One region of the Brucella intermedia LMG 3301 genome, then DNA from elsewhere that is predicted to be linked to it. Evidence: predicted binding sites of a transcription regulator. Region 1 holds the regulator's gene; each other region holds the start of a gene.

Region 1 (4,274 bases):
ATGGCAGCTGGCGGATAACACTTGAGGTGCTTCAAACCGAGCGCCCCAAACTTCGATTTCCGCCGAAGCGCGTTCGCATTAATGCCAGAGATATACCGGCGACAACAGTGATCGGCAGTGGATTGTCTGGTTTTGCGCGATTGCGCATCCCATCTGGCCCCGTCCGCCCTGGAAACTATGATTTCTCTTTTCACGCATATTTCAATGGCATTGGCGCCAACGGGTTCTTTCTCGGGACGCCCAAAGTAGCGATTGTTCCCCCGCCGGATGAACTGACAGCGGAAATATCCCAGTGGATTGCTATGCTACGGGTCCGGGTTTCCGAACGGATTGAGGAAGTGATTGGAGGGGAGGATGGCAGTGTCGCTTCGGCGCTCGTGGCAGGCACCCGCGCCGGGATCAGCGAGCAAACCAACGACGATCTGCGCAAGGCAGGGCTTGCACATATTCTTTCAATCTCGGGTTTGCATATGGCGCTCGCCGCTGGCGTCGTCATGTTGACGCTACGGTCTGCCTTCGCGCTGTTTCCCGCTTTCAGCGTCCGGCGCCCGGTTAAGAAATACGCGGCTTTTCTCTCCCTGCTAAGCTGTACCTTCTATCTTGCCATGTCCGGTGCGGACGTTGCTGCGCAACGAAGCTATGTGATGATTGCGATTATGCTTGGAGCATTGCTGGTCGATCGCGCTGCCATCAGCATGCGCAATCTGGCCATAGCGGCGCTCGCGATGATTGCTCTTTCGCCGCATGAGATTTTGGGGCCGAGTTTCCAGATGTCGTTCTCTGCAACCGCTGCGTTGATCGCCGGTTATGCCTGGTGGAGCGAACGCAATGCGAACAGGCGTGTCGGCGCAGAGAAGCTTAGGAGGTCCAGAGACGGCTTTGTTGGGCGGATATTAAAGCTAGTCGCGGCAGCGGCAGGCACCTCGCTCATTGCCGGGTTGGCGAGCGGCATTTTCGCCGCCTATCATTTCAACAACACAGCGCCATTGGGATTGGTGGGAAATGTGCTTGCTGAACCCGCAATAGCCTTGCTTGTGATGCCGTTTGCTGTTTTCGGCCTGGTGCTGATGCCTTTGCAGCTTGACTGGGTGCCTTTGCAAATAATGGGCTGGGGCATTTTCGCGGTAAGGCACATTGCTGCCTTCGTCGCGACCTGGTCGCCGGATGGTAATCCAGGAACCATGCCCGCGCTTACTCTTGTTTTCTGGACCATTGCGCTGGTTCTGGCGGTTGTGCTTTCCACCAGACTGAAGGTACTGGCGCTCCCATTTGTCGTCCTCGGCCTGATGGTTTTTTTAAGGGAACCATTTCCCGATATCGTCGTATCCGAAGATGCCAAGCTGGTAGGCGTCCGATTGGAGGACGGAAGGCTTGCGGTTAATCGAAATCGACCTTCCCAGTTCACAATCGACAATTGGAAAACTGCCTATCTCGTCAAGGAAATGATCCCCCCGCTTTCGGTTAAAAAAGAAAAGCTGGCCGCGTCCGATGGTTTTGAGTGTGTTGAGGGAGTGTGCACAATTACCCTGCGTGATGGTCGCACGCTTGCCTATACTGGAGAACCGGCAATGCGGGAGATTGCCTGCAATATCGGGGATGTGGTCATCCTGGCTGTTCCGGGCAAGGATGCTACATGTGGTCGCTCAACGATTACCAGCATCAGTAAACGCGATCTGGCGCTGAAAGGAGCCGTAGAAATCAGACTCGGACAACAACGCGATGAAAGCCGCTCTCCCAAAGCGGCAACGGGAAAATCGCATGAAACTGCGAGGCTTGACGAGAAGCAGCCGAGGCCTGATTTGCGTCCGGACGACCGAATTACATACGCTGTTGATGTTCCAAGTCGTCCCTGGCATTTGCATCGCATTCATTCGCGCGCGGCACGCGGCTTGCCCGAACGAGAATATAAGCCCAAATCCGGTTCCACTCGAACCGTAGCAGACTGTTCATCGGATGCGGACAACCCCACAACGCATTGCAATTGATTTCGAGCGGTCTCTCGCTCTATTCAATCCAAACCGCTCGATCTAGTTTTGTCACGCGCATCACCCGAAACCGGTTCCCGCTTTCGGAAGACGTGCTCTAGTAACGGCGGATAAGACCGACGAGCTTCCCCTGTACGCGAACACGGTCAGGGCCGAATATCCTCGTTTCATAAGCGGGATTAGCCGCTTCCAGAGCGATGGAGGCACCCTTACGGCGAAAGCGCTTCAAGGTCGCTTCTTCATCATCGACCAGAGCTACCACGATCTCACCGGGATTTGCGGAATCTCCGCGTTTGATGATCACCGTGTCTCCGTCGAAAATTCCGGCATCGATCATTGAATCCCCTTTGACCTCAAGCGCGTAATGCTCGCCCGCGCCGATCATTTCTGGCGGGAGGCTGAGGGAGTGGGTCTGGTTCTGAATGGCGGAGATCGGCACACCCGCAGCTATTCGTCCCATGACCGGTACGGATACCGTTGCCGACGTGTCGTCATTGGTAGCTACAGGGGCAGGGCGAGCCGGTGGAGGGGGGGGCGGCGCTTTGCCAAGACTGCCTTCGATCACGCTGGGAGCGAACTTCTTTTGGGCATTGAGCCCAGGAGCGATTGAATCCGGCAACCGCAACACCTCAAGTGCACGCGCCCTGTTGGGCAGGCGGCGGATAAAGCCACGCTCCTCCAGAGCAGTGATCAGACGATGGATACCCGATTTTGAAGCCAGATCGAGCGCTTCCTTCATCTCGTCGAAAGAGGGAGGAATGCCCGTTTCCTTCAGACGTTCGTGAATGAACAGCAGAAGCTCGTGCTGCTTACGGGTCAACATGCGCGACACCCTCCCGGCCAAGAATCGAGAAAAACAAAACCAGAACGAACACTATATGTTCCAGTCTTGTTCTGCAATGGTTTTAAAATCGTTAATGCTCAAAACAAGGAAAGATGGGATGTTCCGGCGCTGCATTCCTGCCACCGGAGTGGGTGGGACGACATTCTGAATAATATATATCCCACCGGGGCTTAGGGCGAATTCCTCATGTTCCGAGGAGGCATCGCCGCTATAGCATCAGAACTCGGCAATCATCGCCACTAGCGGCAGCGGGAGCGTTCTCATCCCTGATGATAAGCGCTTTTGAGCGGACGAGGGCGGACAACATGGACGAATCCTGCAACGGAAAAGGCGACGCGACCAGCGTTCCATCCGGTCGTGATTCGATGGTAGCCCGGATATAATCGCGGCGAGGATCGTTAGCTGGCAGGGCAACACCCAGCTTCGCCGGACGGATATCGGCGTCAAGGCTGGTGCCGGCGAGCTTCGCGACAAGCGGCCGGAGAAAAACAAGGCTGCACACCAGGCTGGAAACAGGATTGCCGGGCAAGCCGATAATATGGACAATCTTGCCATTCACATCGATCCGTCCATGCATCAGCGGTTTGCCGGGCCGCATGGCGATCTTCCAGAAATCGAGGTCGACGCCCAGTTTCTGCAGCGCGCCATGGACAAAGTCCCTGGCACCGACCGAAGCTCCGCCGATTGTGACCAGAACGTCGACACCGCTTTGCAGGCTATCTTTTATTGCCTGCTCTATTTTAGCGGGATCATCGGGAATGATCCCCTTATCTTGAGAAGTCCCGCCGGCTCGCCTTACGATCTCGGCAATTCCAACACTGTTCGATGCAACGATCTGGTCTTTTCCGGGTATCTCGCCCGGAGCAACAAGCTCGTCGCCGGTGGCGATAATGGCTACCGTGGGCTTTTTGAATACGTCGATTTTCGCATTGCCGCTGGCCGCTGCCAGCGACAGCGCAGCGGCATCCAGTTCACGGCCTGATGGAATGACTATGTCGCCCGGCGAAAAGTCCAGGCCCGCGCGGCGTATATGCCGTCCCGGTTCCATGCCTTTATGGACGATCAGCCGGTTGCCTGAGCGCTCGGTATGCTCCTGAATGACGATTGTGTCGGTACCGTTGGGAAGCGGCGCGCCGGTGAAAATGCGGACTGCCTGCCCGCTTCTTAATTCGCCTTCGAAGCGATTGCCCGCCGCCGACTCGCCGATGATATCGAACTCGGCAGGATAGGAGATGTTGTCCGGCGCGATCAGGGCATAGCCGTCCATCGCCGAACCGTCAAAAGGCGGCTGCAGAAAATGTGCCAGCACGGGTGTTGCAACGACACGCCCACCAGCATCTGACAAAGCGATCTGCTCAGTGCCGCGCGGCTCCGCCGACTTCAGAATGCGGGCCAGTGCTTCATCGACCGGGAGAAGGGACATGGCGTTTCCTCTCGAACTGAAT
Region 2 (4,274 bases), 850 kb from region 1:
ATGCTGCCATCGGCGGGCAAAACACTTTATCGATTTTCATGAAGACGGCTGGAGCGATGCAGCAAAGCTTGCCAAGGGCAAAAATTTGGTCTTTGTGTTGCGCAACATTTTATGGAGGAAAGAATGTCCGAACCGAAAGCCATCGTCATCGCCAGCGCGGCCCGTACCGCGGTGGGCGCTTTCAACGGTGCGTTTGCCACTATCCCGGCGCATGAACTGGGCGCGACAGTCATCAAGGGCGCGCTGGAACGCGCCGGTGTCGACGCGACGGATGTGGACGAGGTTATTCTCGGACAGGTGCTGACGGCGGGCGAGGGGCAGAACCCCGCACGACAGGCGGCGATGGATGCCGGTTGCCCGAAGGAAACGACAGCGTTTTCCATCAATCAGCTTTGCGGCTCCGGCTTGCGGGCGGTTGCGCTCGGCATGCAGCAGATTCTTTCGGGCGATGCGAAAATCATCGTGGCGGGCGGTCAGGAGTCCATGTCGATGGCGCCGCATTGCGCGCATCTGCGTTCGGGCGTGAAGATGGGCGACTTCAAGATGGTCGACACCATGCTGAAAGACGGCCTGACCGATGCGTTCAATGGCTATCCCATGGGGATCACCGCTGAAAACATCGCCCGCCAGTGGCAATTGACCCGTGCCGATCAGGATGAATTCGCTTTGGCCTCGCAGCAGAAGGCGGAAGCCGCACAGAACGCCGGAAGGTTCGAGGATGAAATCGTTCCGGTGACCGTGAAAGGCCGCAAAGGCGATGTGGTTGTCTCAGCGGATGAATACATCCGCCCCGGCACGACGATGGAGGCCTTGGCCAAGCTGAAGCCGGCCTTCGACAAGGAAGGAACGGTTACCGCTGGCAACGCATCCGGCATCAACGATGGCGCGGCAGCGGTTGTTCTGATGGACGCGGACGAAGCAGCCAAACGCGGTGTGAAGCCGCTGGCGCGCATCGTTTCATGGGCAACGGCCGGTGTCGATCCGGCGATCATGGGAACAGGTCCAATTCCGGCCACGAAGAAGGCGCTGGAAAAGGCAGGCTGGAGCGTCGGCGATCTCGATCTGGTCGAGGCCAATGAAGCCTTTGCAGCGCAGTCATGCGCCGTCGTGCGCGATCTCGGTCTTGATCCGGATATCGTCAACGTCAATGGCGGGGCAATCGCGATCGGCCATCCGATCGGTGCTTCGGGCGCGCGCGTGCTCACAACGCTGCTCTATGAAATGCAGCGCCGCAACGTCAGGCGCGGTCTGGCGACGCTTTGCATCGGTGGGGGCATGGGCGTTGCCTTGTGCGTCGAGCGCGACTGACTTTCTGCGTCATTGAAACAGGGGCGGGCGGAGAATTAGCTCCGGCCGCCTTTTTGTTTCCGCAATGAGACGTTTGAAATCGGTGCGTCGTATTGATGGATTTGCCGTAAAAGTTAACGGAAAGCCGGTGGAAGTGGCATCGATGCCGGTTCATGTCGGGTTTTCTAGCGCCTGCCGGGAGCATCGACCACCAGATGTTGTGAGAACAAACAAGGAAACTTTGAGGATCAGCGATTCGTCGCCGATTCGTTCCGGCTTTGGCCTGAAGGTTAATGAAAAACGGGCTTTTACGCGTTCCGACGTTAACGAAGTATCAGTAATCATTAAGATTTCCTGAGAAACAGCGTTGCCGTGGATCAGTCGGTTGACAGGTTTTGCCAAAGGTTAACGATCACCGCCGTCTTGCGTCCGGAGAGCAGCAACAAGCGGAACATTTGATTCATCATGTTGTGGGCATTTGTGCTAGGCTTACTATATGTTGCCGTGAACAAATAGCGAAGCTGTCGGAGTCAGCGATTCGTCGCCGATTCGTTCCAGAGTCGTTCCAATTGTTAATCGACAAGTTATTGACCGGCTTTACATCGGTCGTCGACATATCGGCAATTGGCCCATACTTAAACTTAACAGGAGCGCTTTCGGTGCGGGTCGTATAGTGCTATCGCAGAACCAGCATCCAGCCCGTGAAGGGCGCTTGTACCGGGAATCCGATTATTGGCATGAACCAACTCCCTGCCCATGATTTGCCGCTGACCCTGAGTGGCCGCGATGTGACAGCCGTGCTTGGGCCGACCAACACCGGCAAGACGCATCTCGCCATTGAACGCATGCTGTCGCATGGAAGCGGCATGATCGGCCTGCCGCTGCGCCTTCTGGCGCGCGAGGTCTATAACCGCGTCGTGGAACGGGTTGGTGCGGCCAATGTTGCGCTGGTGACGGGCGAGGAAAAGATCGTGCCGCCCGGCGCACGCTATTCCGTCTGCACGGTCGAGGCCATGCCGCGCCGTACCGATGCCGCTTTCGTGGCCATCGATGAAGTGCAACTTGCTGGCGATCTTGAGCGCGGCCATATCTTCACCGACCGCATCCTGCATTTGCGGGGGCGGCAGGAGACGCTGCTGCTCGGTGCCGGAACCATGCGCGGGATTCTGGAAAAGCTTCTGCGCGGCATCAATGTGGTTACGCGTCCGCGCCTGTCGCATCTGGCCTATGCCGGTTCCAAGAAGATTACCCGCCTGCCGAACCGTTCCGCCATCGTCGCCTTTTCCGCCGACGAGGTTTACGCGATTGCCGAACTGATCCGCCGTCAGCGCGGCGGGGCGGCAGTGGTCATGGGCGCGCTCAGCCCGCGCACGCGCAATGCGCAGGTGGAGCTTTACCAGTCCGGCGACGTGGATTTCCTGGTGGCGACCGATGCCATCGGCATGGGGCTCAACCTGGATGTGGATCATGTCGCCTTCGCGCAGAACCGCAAGTTCGATGGCTATCAGTTCCGCGACCTGACCCCGGCCGAAGTGGGTCAGATCGCAGGACGCGCGGGCCGGCATCTGCGTGACGGCACATTCGGTGTGACGGGGCAGGTGCATCCTTTCGACGAGGAACTGGTCGAACGGGTGGAGGCGCATAATTTCGATCCGGTGAAAGTCCTGCAATGGCGCACGGCGCGTTTCGACTTTTCGTCGCTCGATTCCCTGCGATATTCTCTGGAAACACCCGCGCCCGTCGAGGGGCTCGCCAAGGCTTTGCCCGCGGTCGATCAACAAGCGCTTGAAAATTTGTCGAAAGACGAAGAGATTGTGCGGCTTGCGACGACACCGGCGCGGATCGAGCTTTTATGGGACGCCTGCGCGCTGCCCGACTATCGCAAGATCGCGCCGGCGCAGCATGCCGATATCATTGCAACCATCTACCAGGATCTTGTCCGCCGAGGGAGCGTCGATGAAGATTATATGAGCGAACAGGTGCGCCGCGCCGACAGCACAGAGGGGGAAATCGACACCCTGTCGCATCGCGTGGCGCAAATCCGCACCTGGACTTTCGTGTCGCACAGGCCGGGATGGCTTGCCGATCCGACACACTGGCAGGAAAAGACGCGCGAAATTGAGGACAGATTGTCCGACGCGCTGCATGAAAGGTTGACGAAACGCTTTGTAGACCGCAGGACAAGCGTGCTTATGAGGCGCCTGAGAGAGAATGCCATGCTTGAAGCAGAAATCAGCCCTGCCGGAGACGTGATTGTCGAAGGCCACAATGTCGGGCAACTGGAAGGATTCCGTTTTACCGCTGACGTTCAGGCCGAGGGGCCTGACGCCAAGGCGGTGAAGTCGGCTGCACAAAAGGCGCTGGCCGCCGAGTTCGAACGTCGCGCGGAGCGCTTTGCTGCTGCGCCGAACGGCGATTTCGCGCTGGGCTCGGATGGCGTCATGCGCTGGGTTGGCGCAACGGTCGCAACGCTGGTTGCGGGCGATGACCTGCTGAAGCCGCGTGCGGTGATCCTCGCCGACGAACAGCTTACGGGAGCAGCGCGTGACAAGGTTGCCGCGCGCATCGACCGTTTCGTCGCGCATCATATCGAAACCGTTCTGAAGCCGCTTACCGATCTGGCCGCCGCCGATGCCCTGACCGGCATGACACGCGGCCTCGCATTCCAGATCGTCGAGAACCTGGGCATTCTTCCACGCCGCGATGTGGCGGAGGAAGTGCGCGGTCTCGATCAGGATTCGCGCGCGGCGCTTCGCCGTCTCGGTGTGCGTTTCGGCGCCTATCACGTCTTCATGCCCATGCTGCTGAAGCCAGCCCCGGCTGGCCTCATCACGCTGCTGTGGGCGCTTAAGAATGATGGCCGCGAACGCGCCGGTTACGGCGATGTCGTGAATGTGCTGGCCGCTGGCCGCACCTCGGTCGTGGTCGATCCGGCTTTTGACCATCAGTTCTATCGTCTGGCAGGCTATCGCGTGCTGGGCCGTCGT
Region 3 (4,274 bases), 650 kb from region 1:
CTCGTCGGACGCGATTGTGATTTTATCACCGCTACCAGACGCCTTACGAACGGACAGGGGGTTCACGTCGCCTATGATGGCATCGGTGGAGAAACTCTGCCCAGGACCGCGCAATGCGTGCGCCATCTCGGAAGTCTGGCGAGCATTGGTCAGGCCGGTGGAAAAATCTCCCAGACCGTCATTGATGCACTTGGCAATCAAGCAGATCTTTCTTTCGTCCGGCCAAGCGTGATCGCTTACATCAACGATCTGGACAACTACCGAAACTCCGCTTCCAAGCTTTTCGGCATCATGGAAAAGGGACTGACTGGAACGATTGGGGCAACCTATCCGCTGAGCGAGGCAGCACAGGCCCATCGTGCACTGGAGACGGGAAAATCATCCGGAAGTTTGCTTTTGATCCCCTAGAGCGCGCTTCGGATCTCAGTACGGAAAGGCGTAGTCCACACCAATCAGATAAAGCCCATAGGGCGGGGCAACCTGCCCGCAGGCCTTGCGATCACGCGCTTCCAGAGCAGCTTGCAGATCATCCGCCGTCCAGCGGCCGACGCCCACTTCCATCAGGCTGCCGGCAAAGGAGCGCACCTGATTGTGCAGGAAGGACCGCGCTGAAACGCGCATCTCTATCATGTCGCCATTGCGCGTCACATCGAGGCGATCAAGCGTCTTGACCGGGCTCTTGGCCTGGCATTGCGTGGCGCGGAACGTCGTGAAATCGTGCTCGCCCAGAAGCCGCTTCGCCGCTTCATGCATTGCATCGGCATCGAGCCGCTTCTGCACCCACCATGCACGCTGGTAGTCGATCGCCAGAGGCGCACGACGATTATGGATGCGGTAGAGATAATGCCTGCTGCGCGCCGAAAAACGCGCGTCGAACGTGTCCGTTGTCTTCTCGACGTTCAATATGCTGACGCGCTCATCGGCCATGACCAGATGCGCATTCACCGCGTCACGCACCTTGCCCGCGTCCCAATCCTTGGTGAGATCGACATGGGCAACCTGCGCCCGTCGCATGAACGCCCGCATCGGTGCGGCCCGCAGCGCTTAACGTGAGGTCTTCGCCGCAGAACTTCTTGAACGCCAGTTCGATTGCATTCTGCACCGCATGGCCGTTTTCCTGCCGCTGCCAGCCGACATAGGGCGTGCCGTCATATTCGACAGTGAGCTTGTAGCGCGGCACCGCCTACAGAACCTTCGTGACCTGTGCGCCACGCAGAAACTCCTGCGCAGGCAATGGCTTGCCGCCGGAACGCTGCAGCGTGACGAGCCGAACGGCACCCTCGCCGCAGGCGACCGTCAGGCGATCATCCAGCACCGCGCCCGGTTCGCCCCTGCCCTCGCCCAAGGTGGAGCGCTGCAATTTCACGCGCTCGACAGCGCCATTGATTTCCATTTCACACCAAGCACCCGGAAAGGGCGACAGGCCGCGAATGGTGTTGTGGGCGTCCTTCGCAGGCTTCGACCAGTCGATGCGCGCCTCGGCCTTGTCGATCTTGGCGGCATAGGTCACGCCTTCCTCCGCCTGCGGCTGCAAGGCAAGGCTTTCACGCTCAAGCGCACCCAGCGCACGGATCATCAGGTCGGCACCGATCATGCTCAGACGATCATGCAACTCGCCTGCCGTCATGTCAGGCGTGATGGCAACCTTTTCAGCCATTGCAACGGGACCGGTATCGAGTCCCGCATCCATCTTCATGATCATCATGCCGGTTTCCGCATCGCCTGCCATGATAGCGCGCTGGATGGGAGCAGCACCGCGCCAGCGCGGCAAAAGCGATGCATGGCCGTTATAGCAACCGAGGCGCGGCGCATCCAGAATGGCTTGCGGCAGCAGCAGGCCATAGGCCACGACAATCGCGACATCAGCCTCAAGGCTTGCAAAAACGTCCTGCTCTTCCGCGCTTCTGAGGCTCTTCGGCGTGAACACCGGAATGCCGAACTGCTCGGCTTTTTCATGCACCGGCGACTTGGTCAGCTCCAGCCCGCGACGGCCCGCCGGGCGCGGCGGCTGCGTATAGACCGCAACAACCTCATAACCGTGACCGATGATGGCGGTGAGGATCGGCACGGAAAATTCCGGCGTCCCCATGAAAACGACACGCATTAAAGAACCTTCTTAGGCGCGCTCTGGCTGGCGAGCTTCTTGAATTTCTTGATGACCATATCGCGCTTCAGCTTGGAAATATGATCGATGAAGAGCACGCCGTTCAGATGGTCGATTTCATGCTGCAGGCAGGTGGCCATCAGCCCGTCGGCTTCCATTGCATGCGGCTTGCCGTCAGCATCGAAATAATTGACCTTGATGGCGGCTGGCCGTTCAACTTCCGCATAATAATCCGGGATCGAAAGGCAGCCTTCCTCATAGGTGCTGGCTTCATCCGTCACGCCGACGATTTCGGGATTGATGAAGACATGCGGCGCTTTCGGTTCACCTTCCTTGGCGAGGTCGATGACGAGCATGCGGATCGGCTCGCCCACCTGAATGGCGGCAAGGCCAATGCCCGGCGCATCATACATGGTGTCGAACATGTCGCCGGCAAATTTGCGCAGCTGGTCGTCAAAGCGCTCCACAGGCTTGGAAACCTGGCGCAGGACGGGATCGGGAAGGATGAGAAGCGGTTTTACAGACATGGGCTTTCACGTAATGGCTCGCGTGAGAATCGTCAATTACACTTTGCAAAATGTTCTCGTTTTGATCTCATCAAGGCGACACGAATCAGTTAAGCTCACTTCATGGAAAACCAGAATCTCTTGAATGAGCCGCTTCTGCAGCTCGGCGCCACATCCTTCACGCTCGGCAATATCCTGCTGGCGGGTATCGTCGTGCTGGTGCTGTGTCTTGCCATTTTTCTGATCGCGGCAGCGCGCTCCGCCCGGCTTCGCGCAGTTGCGGAAGCGCAGGCCGAGGACCGTGCCCGCGATGCGGAATATCGCATGGCGGAAATCCTCAAGGCGCAGGCCGAGATGCAGGGCCGGATGCAGACCATGGCGGAAGTGTTCGGCTCAAGGCAGGCCGAGCTTAACCAGTCGATCCGCGAGCGGCTCGACGGCATGACGCATCGCATCGGCCAGACCATGACCGAGCAGACCCGCTCGACGCATGAAAACCTCGCCAAATTGCAGGAGCGTCTCGCGGTCATCGACACGGCGCAGAACAATATCCAGTCGCTCGCCGGACAGGTGGTGCAGTTGCAGGCGATCCTCGCCAACAAGCAGACACGCGGCGCTTTCGGCCAGTCGCGCATGGAGGCGATCATCGCCGATGGCCTGCCGCAAGGCGCCTACGAATTTCAGGCAACGCTTTCCAACAGCACCCGTCCCGATTGCCTTGTGCGCATGCCGAACAATGCGCCCTCGCTGGTGATCGACGCGAAATTTCCGCTCGAAGCCTGGAATTCGATGCGTGAGACGGAACAGCCGGAGGCGCGCAAGGCAGCAGTCGCCCAGTTCCGCCGCGACATGGAAATTCATATCAAGGACGTGTCCGACAAATATCTGATCCCCGGCGAAACGCAGGACACGGCTTTCCTGTTCGTGCCCTCGGAATCGATCTTTGCGGATATTCACGAACATTTCGAGGCGCTGATCCAGCGTGCGCACCGGGCACGGGTCGTCATCGTCTCGCCGTCGCTGCTGATGCTGTCGATTCAGGTCATTCAGGCCATCCTGAAGGATGCCCGCATGCGCGAGCAGGCGCATGTCATTCAGGGCGAGGTGATCCGCCTGATGGAAGATGTCGGCCGTCTGGATGAGCGCGTGCGCAAGCTGCAAACCCATTTCGTGCAGGCCAACAAGGATATTGACGATATTCTTGTGTCGTCAGCCAAGGTCACGAAACGCGGCGCGAAGATCGAGGCGCTGGAATTCGGCGAAAAGCCTGCCGAGGAAACACCTCGCTCGCAGGCAAGATCGGCGGACGGTTCGACCAGCCAGCTACGCCTGCGCGTGGTGGACGAGGATTGACCCTGTTTTTCCCTCGTCCTTCGATCCTTCGATCCTTCGAGACGGTGCTGCGCACCTCCTCAGGATGAGGGAAGCGCGTATCCGCTCTCGTTCAAAAAGTCGGTACCCTTCTTGATCAGCTGCATCGATATCTAACTTCGATGGCCTCCCATCATCAAGCTCGCTGCCGCCCCTCATCCTGAGGTGCGGAGCGAAGCGTAGCCTCGAAGGATCAGGGGTAAGAAGCCCCTCACGAATTCGCTGGCCGGTCCGAATGACCGAGATCGCGCTCCGGCCAGACCAGATCACGCACGCGCTGCTTCAACACTTTG
Region 4 (4,274 bases), on a different contig from region 1:
GCAAGAGATCGTTATAGCACTTCCGTTTTATCTGCGTTCGCAAGCGTGCGAATAGCTCCAGCTTCTCAAGCGGACGCATGAGATAGTCGTTTACGCCCAGTTCCAGTGCGCGCACCACCAGCGCCCCTTCATCTTCCCGCACGACAAGAATGATCGGCACCAGCCGTGTGCGCTCGATAGTTCGCAACTGGGAGCATAGACGCAGCGGGTCATAGTAAGTGAAATTGGCTGAAACGACGATGCTGTCGTAATCGGTATCTATCGCCCGGATCAGGGCTGTGTTCGCATCGCTGGCCACGTCCACGCGATAAGTCTCTCCAAGAATGAGACGAAGGCGCGCGGCCGCCAGTTCATCCTCATCGACGATGAGAATGCGAGCCACCTCATCCTTATCGGCATAATTCCCGCCCATCTTGCTTGCCAGCAGCGTCTCCACCTCTGCGTCCGCTACGGTGCCCGTTCGCTGGAAGAGCTCGTCAGAGACGAGTTTCAGCCGCGCCAGGCTCTTTACGCGCGACATAAGCTGAAGATCGCTGACGGGCTTGAACAGAAAGTCGTCGGCACCAGCTTCGAGACCGCGGATCTTGTCCTCCGCACCATCAAGCGACGTTACGATGACAACAGGGATGTTGGATGTGCGGGGATCGTCCTTCAAACGACGGCAGACTTCAAAACCGTCCATGTCCGGCATTAATATGTCGAGCAGGACGACATCAATCTGTCCGCCCAGACAAATCTCTATGGCCTCCGGCCCGCTGTGGGCCGTAACGACCTCGTAATATTCGGAGAGCAGCCTGGCTTCGAGGAGCTTTACATTGGAATCCACATCGTCAACGACGAGAATTCTTGCAGTCATGATGCCCCCGCCCTGATTTCCGCTAAGCGTCGCCCATATAGGATTTGATTGTTTCTATAAAGCGGGGCACCGAAATCGGCTTGGATATATAGGCTTCGCAGCCGCCCTGCCGTATACGCTCCTCGTCGCCTTTCATGGCAAATGCCGTTACGGCGATCACCGGAATATGCCGCAACTCATCATCGTCCTTCAGCCATTTCGTGACTTCCAGCCCCGATACCTCCGGAAGCTGTATGTCCATCAGAATCAGGTCGGGTCGATGCTCTCGCGCAAGGTCCAGCGCCTCAAGCCCGTTTCTCGTACGGATGGTCTCGTATCCGCTGGCTTCGATTAGATCGCGAAACAACTTCATATTGAGTTCGTTGTCTTCGACAATCATTACGCTTTTCGGCATCGAATATTCCTTGGTCTTATTCCCTGCAGCAAACCGGCATTTTCTCGATCTTCTTATCTGACAATGGACCGAAATAGACCACTAGAAAGTTCTCCACTTTCAGACCACGATCAGTTTAACCTCATTTCATTGATGAAAGGCAAATAATTCCATTGTTCCTCGACGGAGCGGCAGCTACACATTCGGCCAGACAACGAAAAAAGCGGAGAAACCACATGAAAACGCTGATGAGTCAGGCGGATGCGGAAGCGATCGCTATTGAAGCTTTAGCGTGGCTGGCGCAAGACAAGGACCTGCTGCCTCGCTTTCTCGCCCTGACCGGCATCGAAGCGACGTCCATCCGGCAGGCCGCGCTTGAGCCCGGCTTTCTCGCGGGAGTACTGCAATTTTTCCTGTCTCATGAACCGACACTGTTGCGCTACTGCGAGGAAGCAGGACGAGATCCGGCAACAATAGACAAAGCCCTCACGCACCTGCCTGGCGGTCTGAACCAGCACCTCTAGGAGTGTGCTCAACCACCGCATGACAAAGCCCGGCAAAGCCGGGCTTTCTTATTGATCATTCAGCAGCAGGAGTTGCTGTAGCAACCTCGACTTCATTCGAAACCGACAACACGTTCAATTCGTGCTGCTTGCCATCGCGCGCCGTCCAGGAGATTGACTGGCCCGGTGCAAGGCCAATCAACGCGGTGCCGATTGGCGTGAGTATGGAAATCTTTCCCTGCGCAATGTCCGCTTCGCCAGGATATACGAGCGCCACCCGGCGCTGCTGTCCGTCATTGGAGCGAAACTCGACAGTAGAGCCCATGTGGATCACATCCTGCGGCAAGCGCTTTGCAGGCACGACTTTTGCACGGTCGAGCTCGGCCATCAGTTCCTCGGCAATCTCCTCGAGACGTTCCGAAACATTGGTGGCCAACCCCATCAGGCGTTCATAGTCGATTTCGCTGACGACGATATTGGGCTTCTTGCGATTCTTTCCGCTCATGGCGAGTGCTCACTGCTGTTGAAAGGTAATAAATCTCCGTGCTGTTATGCACGAAGCTGTTCAGATTGATTTTGGAGAAAGCGCTTATTCGAAATCCGCTTTGGACAAGCGGCGTACCGTCCCCCGGAGTTCCCCTGCGCTAGGCAGAACTCGAGGGTAGCTATCCCGTGATCGGATGAACCCGATGGAGTATGGATGCAAAACGGTTGTTCATGGCACTAAACTTGGTGATATTCCCGGCAATGTCAAGTGTAAGAACCTGCAGGACCTATATGCCGGTGGCGCTTCAGCCTTTCGATGCTATAAAAGGATGTTCCTTTTATGTTCATCAGACGGTTCGTCCTCATGGCTGACACCACTGCCCCTAACAGTCCGGAAAAAGGTGTATGCCGCGATTGCCTTGCGCCGCAAAAGACGGATACAGGCAGGCGTTGCCATGCATGCGGCAGTCCGCGTCTTCTTCGCCATCGCGAGCTTTACAGGCTCTCCCTCGCCCATATTGATTGCGATGCATTTTACGCCTCGGTCGAAAAGCGCGACAATCCGGAGTTACGGGACAAACCCCTCATCATCGGCGGGGGGAAGCGCGGCGTCGTATCGACTGCCTGCTATCTCGCCCGTATTCATGGTGTGCGGTCCGCCATGCCCATGTTCAAGGCGTTGGAAGCCTGTCCGGACGCAGTTGTCATCAAACCCAATATGGAAAAATACGTGCGCGTCGGTCGCGACGTACGGCAGATGATGCGTGACCTGACGCCCCTCGTCGAGCCACTCTCTATCGATGAGGCATTCCTGGATTTGAGCGGCACCGAGCGACTGCACAAAGCGCCGCCCGCAATCGTTCTGGCGCGCTTTGCCAAAAGGGTTGAGGACGAAATAGGCATCTCCGCCTCAATAGGACTTTCCTACTGCAAATTTCTGGCCAAGGTTGCATCAGACATCGAAAAGCCCCGCGGTTTTTCTGTTATCGGCGAAGCGGAGGCATTAACCTTTCTGCGGGACCGATCGGTCAGCACGATCTGGGGCGTCGGCAAGGCCTTTGCAGCCAAACTGGAAAGTGACGGAATCCGATCCATTGGCCAACTCCAGACGATGGAGGAAGGAACGCTCATGAAAGCCTATGGCACCAGGGGCCAGCGTCTGTACCGACTGTCGCGAGGACAGGATAGCCGCAAGGTCGAGCCTGATCACGACATGAAAAGCGTCTCGGCCGAGACGACCTTCAACAACGACCTGTCGGACGCAAATGATCTCGTTCCGGTGCTTCGCGCACTTGCCGAAAAAGTATCCCGGCGACTAAAAGCTGGTGACATAGCCGGACGCACCGTCGTCCTGAAGCTGAAAACCCGCGATTTCAAATTGCGTACCCGCAATCGCCAGCTTTCCGACCCCACCCAACTTGCAGATAGAATCTTTCGCCATGGATTGCAGCTTCTTGAAAAAGAGCTGGATGGAACGAAATTTCGTCTGCTTGGAATTGGCGTTAGCGAACTTTCTTCAAGCGACCGGGCCGATCCGCCCGATCTTGTGGACACACAGGCCACCAAACGCGCCGTCGCCGAGAATGCCATCGACCGGTTGAGGAACAAGTTCGGGGTGAGTGTTGTCGAAACAGGCTATACTTTCTCCAAGGGTAATCTGGCCCGCCCGCAAATGCCACCAGACAGAGATGAACAGCCTTGAGTTTTCTCGTCGTGGAAACCCATGGAGAAATTTTCTACATTTGCCTCTAACGGCTTGACGAGACCGGTCTGTATCAATATTGGAACGGACCAAGGCAATGCCAAGTGATTTGGCAACGGCTTTACGGAAGGCCTCGTGGCGGAGTGGTTACGCAGAGGACTGCAAATCCTTGCACCCCGGTTCGATTCCGGGCGAGGCCTCCAAATTTTCTCAAATAAAATCAATAATTTGTCTAGATTGCTATTGATATCGGAGCAGATAGCCTTATTGCGCCATTCTGCAAATTGATTCCCTTGAATTACAAGGGTTTACAAAAAGGTCTGGCAAATCCACCCAACACATCTGATTCCGTTT

The links. Region 1 encodes LexA, which represses DNA repair genes until DNA is damaged. Its sites were predicted from a motif close to TGTTCNNNNTGTGTTCNG; they were not measured.
Region 2: OINT_RS10505 (helicase-related protein) is a predicted target of LexA. The motif match lies at 1,838-1,855, and genes of this name have one in related genera.
Region 3: OINT_RS09485 (DNA recombination protein RmuC) is a predicted target of LexA. The motif match lies at 2,683-2,700, and genes of this name have one in related genera.
Region 4: OINT_RS16125 (DNA polymerase IV) is a predicted target of LexA. The motif match lies at 2,549-2,566, and genes of this name have one in related genera.

What each region holds. Positions count from the first base shown of each region.
Region 1 is NZ_ACQA01000001.1:1,330,086-1,334,359, reverse strand. Features, by position in the region: gene OINT_RS06315 (ComEC/Rec2 family competence protein) at 1-1,985, shown strand, start outside; gene lexA (transcriptional repressor LexA) at 2,083-2,808, opposite strand; gene OINT_RS06305 (molybdopterin molybdotransferase MoeA) at 3,038-4,252, opposite strand.
Region 2 is NZ_ACQA01000001.1:2,184,652-2,188,925, reverse strand. Features, by position in the region: gene OINT_RS10510 (acetyl-CoA C-acetyltransferase) at 124-1,308, shown strand; gene OINT_RS22970 (hypothetical protein) at 1,373-1,645, shown strand; gene OINT_RS10505 (helicase-related protein) at 2,025-4,274, shown strand, end outside.
Region 3 is NZ_ACQA01000001.1:1,977,390-1,981,663, forward strand. Features, by position in the region: gene OINT_RS09465 (quinone oxidoreductase family protein) at 1-408, shown strand, start outside; partial or broken gene truA (tRNA pseudouridine(38-40) synthase TruA) at 424-1,180, opposite strand; gene fmt (methionyl-tRNA formyltransferase) at 1,184-2,104, opposite strand; gene def (peptide deformylase) at 2,104-2,631, opposite strand; gene OINT_RS09485 (DNA recombination protein RmuC) at 2,734-3,963, shown strand; gene OINT_RS09490 (Rdx family protein) at 4,193-4,274, opposite strand, start outside.
Region 4 is NZ_ACQA01000002.1:794,034-798,307, forward strand. Features, by position in the region: gene OINT_RS16105 (PleD family two-component system response regulator) at 1-856, opposite strand, end outside; gene OINT_RS16110 (response regulator) at 879-1,250, opposite strand; gene OINT_RS16115 (DUF3572 domain-containing protein) at 1,466-1,753, shown strand; gene rnk (nucleoside diphosphate kinase regulator) at 1,809-2,237, opposite strand; gene OINT_RS16125 (DNA polymerase IV) at 2,583-3,920, shown strand; tRNA gene OINT_RS16130 (tRNA-Cys) at 4,050-4,123, shown strand.